Regions from separate parts of the Rhizobium sp. YTU87027 genome, predicted to be linked through region 2. Evidence: predicted binding sites of a transcription regulator. Region 2 holds the regulator's gene; the other holds the start of a gene.
The links. The regulator PhoB, encoded in region 2, activates phosphate uptake and scavenging genes when phosphate is short. The targets are predictions, from matches to a motif close to TGTCATNNANCTGTCAT.

Region 1 (3,409 bases), 1.1 Mb from region 2:
AAGCACGAGGAAGAGCGCCAGCATGAACCCAATCAACGGCGACATGACGATCGCGCTCGCTGTCTTCAGCAATCCGCTCCACACGATTGAGCTGAAGCCGACTTTCGCGAGGCCGGCTCCCACCAGCCCGCCCACCAGCGCGTGCGAAGAACTGGACGGGATACCGAAGATCCAGGTGACGATGTTCCAGATGATCGCGCCCATCAGTGCCGCGAAGATAACCAGCGGCGTGATGATACTGGGATCGATGATGCCGGTTCCCAGGGTTTCGGCAACGTGGAGACCGAAGAACAGGAACGCAATGAAATTGAAGAAAGCTGCCCAGGCGACGGCATAGTGAGGTCGAAGCACGCGCGTCGAAACGATCGTTGCGATCGAATTCGCAGCATCGTGCAAGCCGTTCAGGAAGTCGAAAAACAGCGCAACCGCGATCAGGCCGGCTAGCAGTGGAAAGGCGAGAGTGGCGTCCATCAAACGTTCTCGATCACGATGCCGCTGATTTCGTTGGCAACGTCCTCGAAGCGATCGACGACTTTCTCGAGTTCGCCGTAGATTTCGCTGCCGATGATGTATGCCATTGCATTTGACGCGCCATAACGGAGAAAAAGCTCCTTCAGCCCATTGTCGTGCAGCTCATCGGAGCGTCCTTCGACGCGGGTGACTTCCTCGGCAATCGCCATCAATCGAGGGGCGTTGGCGTTGATGCGGTCGAGGAGGGGGATCGCTTCGGCGATGAGATGAGCGGCCTGCACGATGGCCGCCCCCATTTCTTGCATGCGGGGATCGAATTGGGTCTGCTCGAAGAGCCGAATCGTCTTGACGGTCTTGTGCATCATATCGATCGCGTCATCCATCGACTGGATCAGATCCTTGATATCGACACGGTCGAAAGGTGTGATGAAGCTTCGGCGAACCGCGAGTAGCACCTCGCGGGTGATCTCGTCGGCATCGTTTTCGAGTGCGACGATCCGATCGCAATGCCGCTCGGTGTCCTTGCCGGCAAGCAATTCGTTCAGCGCTTCCGCCGCCCCTACGATCGTCTGGGAATGCTGGGCAAAGAGGTCAAAGAACCGGTCTTCCCGTGGTAGAAGTTTGCGAAACCAGTTGAGCATTCAATCCATCCGTTTGAGAATTTTTAGAAGCCCGTCATAAATTGGCGGGACTTGCAATAAAAGTGTCACAATTGCACCGGCCAAGATTCTTTTCGGTCGCGCTTTGCAACGGGCGTGAGGGAACTTGAAACTTATCTGAGCGTTAAAGTTCTAAGCGTTTTCTGGCGCGAGACATGCAGGAAATGAGAAGGTGCTGGAATGAGGAAGCTTGCGGTACTGGTATTGGCAATTGCGACGGGCCTGTCCGGCATCGGACCGTCCTTCGCCGAAAATTCGGGTGACGAGCATTCACCTCAAAGCCGCGGTGAGTTTGGAGATTCCGGCGCCAGAAACAGCCGCAACTACGACCGCTGCAGCTTCTATCGTTGCGGTGGTTACCGGCATGGCCATTATGGTGGGCGTTACTATCATAATGATTACTATCGCCATTACGACAACGATGCCGGCGCACTGATCGGTGGCTTGGCGGCGGGCGCGATCATCGGCGGACTGATTGCTCAGCCACGGGCCTACCCGGTCGGCAATTCGCACGTCGATTGGTGTTACAGCCGTTACCGCTCCTATCGCGCATATGACAACACCTATCAGCCGTATTATGGCCCGCGGCGGCAGTGCTACTCACCATACTAATGGTTGATCATAGAAACCGGCGGGCATATCGATTGGAAATCCTGCCGGTTTTTTAATAACCCCCTTGCACTCAATTTCTATTCATTCTAAATGCCCGCCAACGCTTCGGTGAATGAAGCGCAGTGAGGCCTCGTGGCGGAGTGGTGACGCAGAGGACTGCAAATCCTTGTACCCCGGTTCAATTCCGGGCGAGGCCTCCATCTTAATTTTCTATCCGTAAGATATTGATTTGCAGTCGGATTTTGTGACTCGGCTGCGGTGACTGTCGCCAAGTCTTGTCGGGCGCCGGCGTCTTATTCCGGTTTTCAGGTTGCTGTTCAATCGCCAGCCGGCAGTAAGTCTCCTGCCGTTTCGATCCTGGGGAATTTATTTGCAGCGAGCTCGCCAACCCACTTACTCCAATCGGACTAGGACCTAGGTCCATCTGTGACAGCTCTTACAACGGAGCTATGTTCTTTTTGCTGGTCTGCCGGGGACAAGATAAGGCGTTGAAGGTATCGGACCCACTCCTTGATCAGCTCCATTTCGCTGCCCACGGCAGACAGGGCGGGGGTAAGTTTTCTGTCCCAGCAATGCTGAGGGGGCGGCCAAGTTGGTCGCCCCCTCCCGGATCATGATTACGTGATCTTGCCGAGCATCTTGGCGGTCGGGGCCGAACGCTTCTGGACGCCTTCCTTCCAAATTTAAGCTCCGACGACATTTTTCTCCACCGGCATAGTGAAAATCCGCAAGGTGTTAGATTTGGTGCATGCTTTCCATGACCAAATCGGCGATTGCTGGGTTTTCGATAGGGCGCTAAGGTTTACCCTCAATTCTGAGGAGCGCCTATGATGTCGGCGACCAAAATACCGCAACTGATCTTTGCCTTAAGTGTGGCGCGCGAGATGGCCGAGCGTGAACTCCACGCCGAGATGCTTGTCATGCTGATCGAGGAGGCCCTGAAAGAGGCGCAGGAAGAGGCGTTGCGCCACGGCATTCTCGTCGACATAGAAGAGGAAACCGAACTGCAGTAGCCTTCACCGGCAAACCGAGCGGCCCCGGCCGCGGCTGTTTTCGGCCCCGGCCGGGTTGTCGATCGGGGAGGGGCTGGGGAGGCTCCGGGATCGACCGCGACACGATATAGGTCCCATTCGACGGCCGCCATTGGTGCTTAAAGGTAGGTTTCGTCGTTTGTTCTTGCCTAAAAAGAACTTCTCAACGGTCCACTCGTCACCCACGCCGCGGCTTGCAGTTCAGTTGACCCTTTGCAGTGACGGCATTGGTGACACGCCGGTTGTCGCGACACTCGGGGCGCTGACTCTCACAAAGGGGATAAGGAGTATGATCGCCAGCAGCGCGCCGATGAAGAAGCCGCCCAGCACGAGTGGTTTGATTGCCATGTCACATCCGTCGAATCCCAAGGAAACGACACTATCGGGACAAAAACTGACATTGGCCTGAAGGCAGTTAGTTAGCTCGTTTCACGATCGAAAAGGCCGCAGCAGAAGATGCCGATCAGCGTTGCGATGATGAAGAAGTCGAACAATGAGAGATATTCGATGATGTTCAGCATGGCCTACTCCTCCTCTGTTCCTCCGGTTGCAATAATATCACAGCGCGCTCGTTTGTTCCACGAAGGGTGGCTGCGGGCCCGCATCGGGAATGCTCGCACCCCGAATTCTTGCCGC
Region 2 (3,409 bases):
CAGATTGCGCGGAGCGCCTTTAGAAAGGCGTTGGTCGCCGGGCGAACGCCGCCTTCCCCCTGAATAGGCTCGATGAGGATCGCGGCTGTCTCGCTTGTAATAGCGGCGCGCACGGCATCGAGATCGCCGAAAGGAACCTGATCGAAGCCAGGAGCCTTCGGACCGAAGCCTTCAAGGTATTTCTCCTGCCCCCCGGCAGCGATCGTCGCCAGCGTGCGGCCATGGAAGGCGCCTTCAAAGGTGATGATATGGAATCGCTCGGGATGGCCCTTTGAAAACTGGTAGCGGCGCGCGGTCTTGATCGCGCATTCCAGAGCTTCCGCGCCGGAGTTCGTGAAGAACACCTTGTCGGCGAACGTCGCCTCGGTCAGCCGCTTCGCGAGCGCTTCCTGACCGGGGATCTCATAAATATTGGACAGGTGCCAGACCTTATCAGCCTGCTCCTTCAGCGCACCCACCACATGCGGATGGCCGTGGCCGACGGAGGTCACGGCAACGCCTGCGCCGAAATCAAGATATCGCTCGCCCGTTTCGGTGATCAGCCACACGCCTTCTCCTCGCTCGAACCGCAGCGGGGCACGAGAGTAGGTGTCGTAAAGCGCGGCTTCAGCCATGGCGCGATCTCCTGTCAACATTCATCAGCGGCCGGACTCCGGCTAAGGAACGCAGTGTCCGAAAATTAAAAATGCCGCCTTTCGGCGGCAAGCAGCACTATTTACTTTTCGCACTGCAATGTCAACAAAACTGAGGTTTTCCCGCACGCGTCAAGCTGCCATCCGAAGGTGGCCGACCTATCAACAACTAATGTTGCATAAATGACTCTCACGCCCAGCAAGTTGGGGAAAACTTGAAATTCGATTCGCCGAGATTCAACCGACTCTTGTCACGGAGTCAGCCTCACACTAGGTTAAAACTCAATTACTAGACTGCATGCGGCGGAACTAGTCACCAAAATCGAGCAAGCGTTTCTTGCCTCGGATGCGTCCGGGGCAACGGTGAAGGATTCTGCCTGCACCAACGCTAATAAGGCGGAGACAGGGGCATGAACTGGACAGACGAGCGCGTTGAAAAACTGAAGAAGCTGTGGTCCGAGGGACTGAGCGCCAGCCAGATCGCAGCACAACTTGGCGGTGTAAGCCGCAACGCTGTCATTGGCAAAGTCCACCGTTTGAGTTTGCCGGGCCGTGCCAAGGCCGGGGGCACGACGACAACGGTCAGAACGCCCAAGCGCACCACCTCGGCGCCGCGCGCTCCGAACTATGCATCGCGCGTCACCACGCGTACCGTCACCCGCCAGCAGGGTGCAACGATGCTGAAGGAAGAGATCGAGATCGACGCGATCGAGCAAGTCAGCTTCCGTCCGGCCGCGAATGTGGTCGTTCCGATTTCGCGTCGCCTTGGCCTGACCGAACTGACCGAACGCACCTGCAAGTGGCCGGTCGGCGATCCGCTGAAGGACGACTTCCATTTCTGCGGCTGCGAGTCCCCGGATTCCTCCCCGTATTGCACCTACCATCAGCGCATGGCCTACCAGCCGGTCAACGAGCGCCGCAAGGCCGCCAACCGGGTCGCCTGACCCGGAAGCCGGATAAGGAACAAGAAAACGGGCCTTCGCAGGCCCGTTTTTTTGTTGAGGCGGTGATCGAAGCCCTTTCAAGCTTTCGCCTGAAAGGACTAAGCTTCCATGGAATATCCGGCGCCGCGAACGGTGCGGATGACGTCCTGCATGTTGGAAAAGTTCAGCGCCTTGCGCAGGCGACCGACGTGCACGTCGACGGTGCGTTCGTCCACATAGATATCGTGACCCCAGACGCCGTCGAGAAGCTGCGAGCGCGAGAAGACGCGGCCGGGCGATGCCATCAGGAATTCGAGAAGCCGGAACTCGGTCGGGCCGAGGCGGACCTCGCGGCTCTTGCGATGAACGCGATGCGTCTCGCGATCGAGTTCGATATCGCCGCATTTCAGCAGCGTCGAGAGGACTTCGGGTTTGGCTCGGCGAAGCATCGCCTTGACGCGAGCAACGAGCTCCGGCGTCGAGAACGGCTTGACCACGTAATCGTCGGCACCGGTTGAGAGGCCGCGAACGCGTTCGCTTTCCTCGCCGCGAGCCGTCAGCATGATGATCGGCAGGCGCTCGGTTTCCGGCCGCATACGCAGGCGTCGGCAGAGTTCGATGCCGGATACGCCCGGCAGCATCCAATCGAGGATCAAAATGTCCGGCGTGCGTTCCTGCAACCGGATCTCGGCCTCGTCGCCGCGAAGGATGGTATCGACCTCAAAACCTTCAGCCTCGAGGTTATAGCGAAGAAGCACGCTCAGTGCCTCTTCGTCTTCAACGACAGCTACTTTGGGGATCATTCGTTTCGGTCTCCTGGGGGCGCGGTCGCGGAACGATTATTCAGTGACTGCGCCGACGGTGTTGGCGGTATCGTCCTTCGGACGTTCGCCTTCCGGCTGGGCACCGGTGGCCATGTAGTAGATGGTTTCGGCAATATTGGTTGCGTGGTCGCCGATGCGCTCGATGTTCTTCGCGCAGAACAGGAGATGCGTGCAGCTGGTGATGTTGCGCGGATCTTCCATCATGTAGGTAAGCATCTCGCGGAATAGCGAGGTGTACATCGCGTCGATTTCCTCGTCGCGCTCACGGATCGACTTTGCCTTGTCAGCAGCGCGGCTCGTATAAACGTCGAGAACTTCCTTGAGCTGGACCAGCGCCAGCTCCGAGAGGTGCTCGAGGCCACGGGCGAGCTTACGCGGCACACCGGCGCTCTGGACGGCAATGACGCGCTTGGCAGTGTTCTTGCCGAGATCGCCGACGCGCTCGAGGTCTGCCGCTATTCGAATGGAGCCCATGATCTCGCGAAGGTCGGCCGCCATCGGCTGGCGGCGCGCAATCGTGACAATGGCCTTGTCGCCGATCTCGCGTTCGGCGTGGTCAAGGATCACGTCGTCGGAGATGACCTTCTGGGCGAGAGCCGTATCGCCGTTGACGAGGGCGCGAACGGCATCCGAGACCATCTGCTCGGCCAAGCCGCCCATTTCCGAAATGCGGCGGGACAGGAACTTCAAATCATCGTCGTACGCAGAAAAGATATGTGTCGATGCCATAGGGATCATCCTTGAATATCGTGAGTGCTACCGAAACGGCCGATCAACCGAAGCGGCCCATGATGTAGTCCTGGGTGCGTGGGTCGTCCGGGTTGGTGAACATCTTGTCGGTATCATTCTCCTCGACGAGGTTGCCGAGGTGGAACATGGCGGTTCGCTGCGAAACGCGGGCGGCCTGCTGCATCGAGTGCGTCACGATGACGATCGTGTAGTTCTCTCGGAGTTCGTGGATCAGTTCCTCGACCTTTGCCGTGGCGATCGGATCGAGTGCCGAGCACGGCTCGTCCATCAGGATCACTTC

Region 1: a site for PhoB is predicted at 1,165-1,181, ahead of NBG89_RS06195 (DUF47 family protein). Genes of this name have one in related genera too.

The regions. Positions count from the first base shown of each region.
Region 1 is NZ_CP098440.1:1,218,023-1,221,431, forward strand. It holds gene NBG89_RS06190 (inorganic phosphate transporter) at 1-471, opposite strand, end outside; gene NBG89_RS06195 (DUF47 family protein) at 471-1,112, opposite strand; gene NBG89_RS06200 (BA14K family protein) at 1,311-1,742, shown strand; tRNA gene NBG89_RS06205 (tRNA-Cys) at 1,869-1,942, shown strand; gene NBG89_RS06210 (hypothetical protein) at 2,570-2,755, shown strand; gene NBG89_RS06215 (hypothetical protein) at 2,975-3,121, opposite strand.
Region 2 is NZ_CP098440.1:149,502-152,910, reverse strand. It holds gene NBG89_RS00770 (aspartate aminotransferase family protein) at 1-614, opposite strand, end outside; gene NBG89_RS00765 (GcrA family cell cycle regulator) at 1,043-1,576, shown strand; gene phoB (phosphate regulon transcriptional regulator PhoB) at 1,675-2,358, opposite strand; gene phoU (phosphate signaling complex protein PhoU) at 2,395-3,108, opposite strand; gene pstB (phosphate ABC transporter ATP-binding protein PstB) at 3,152-3,409, opposite strand, start outside.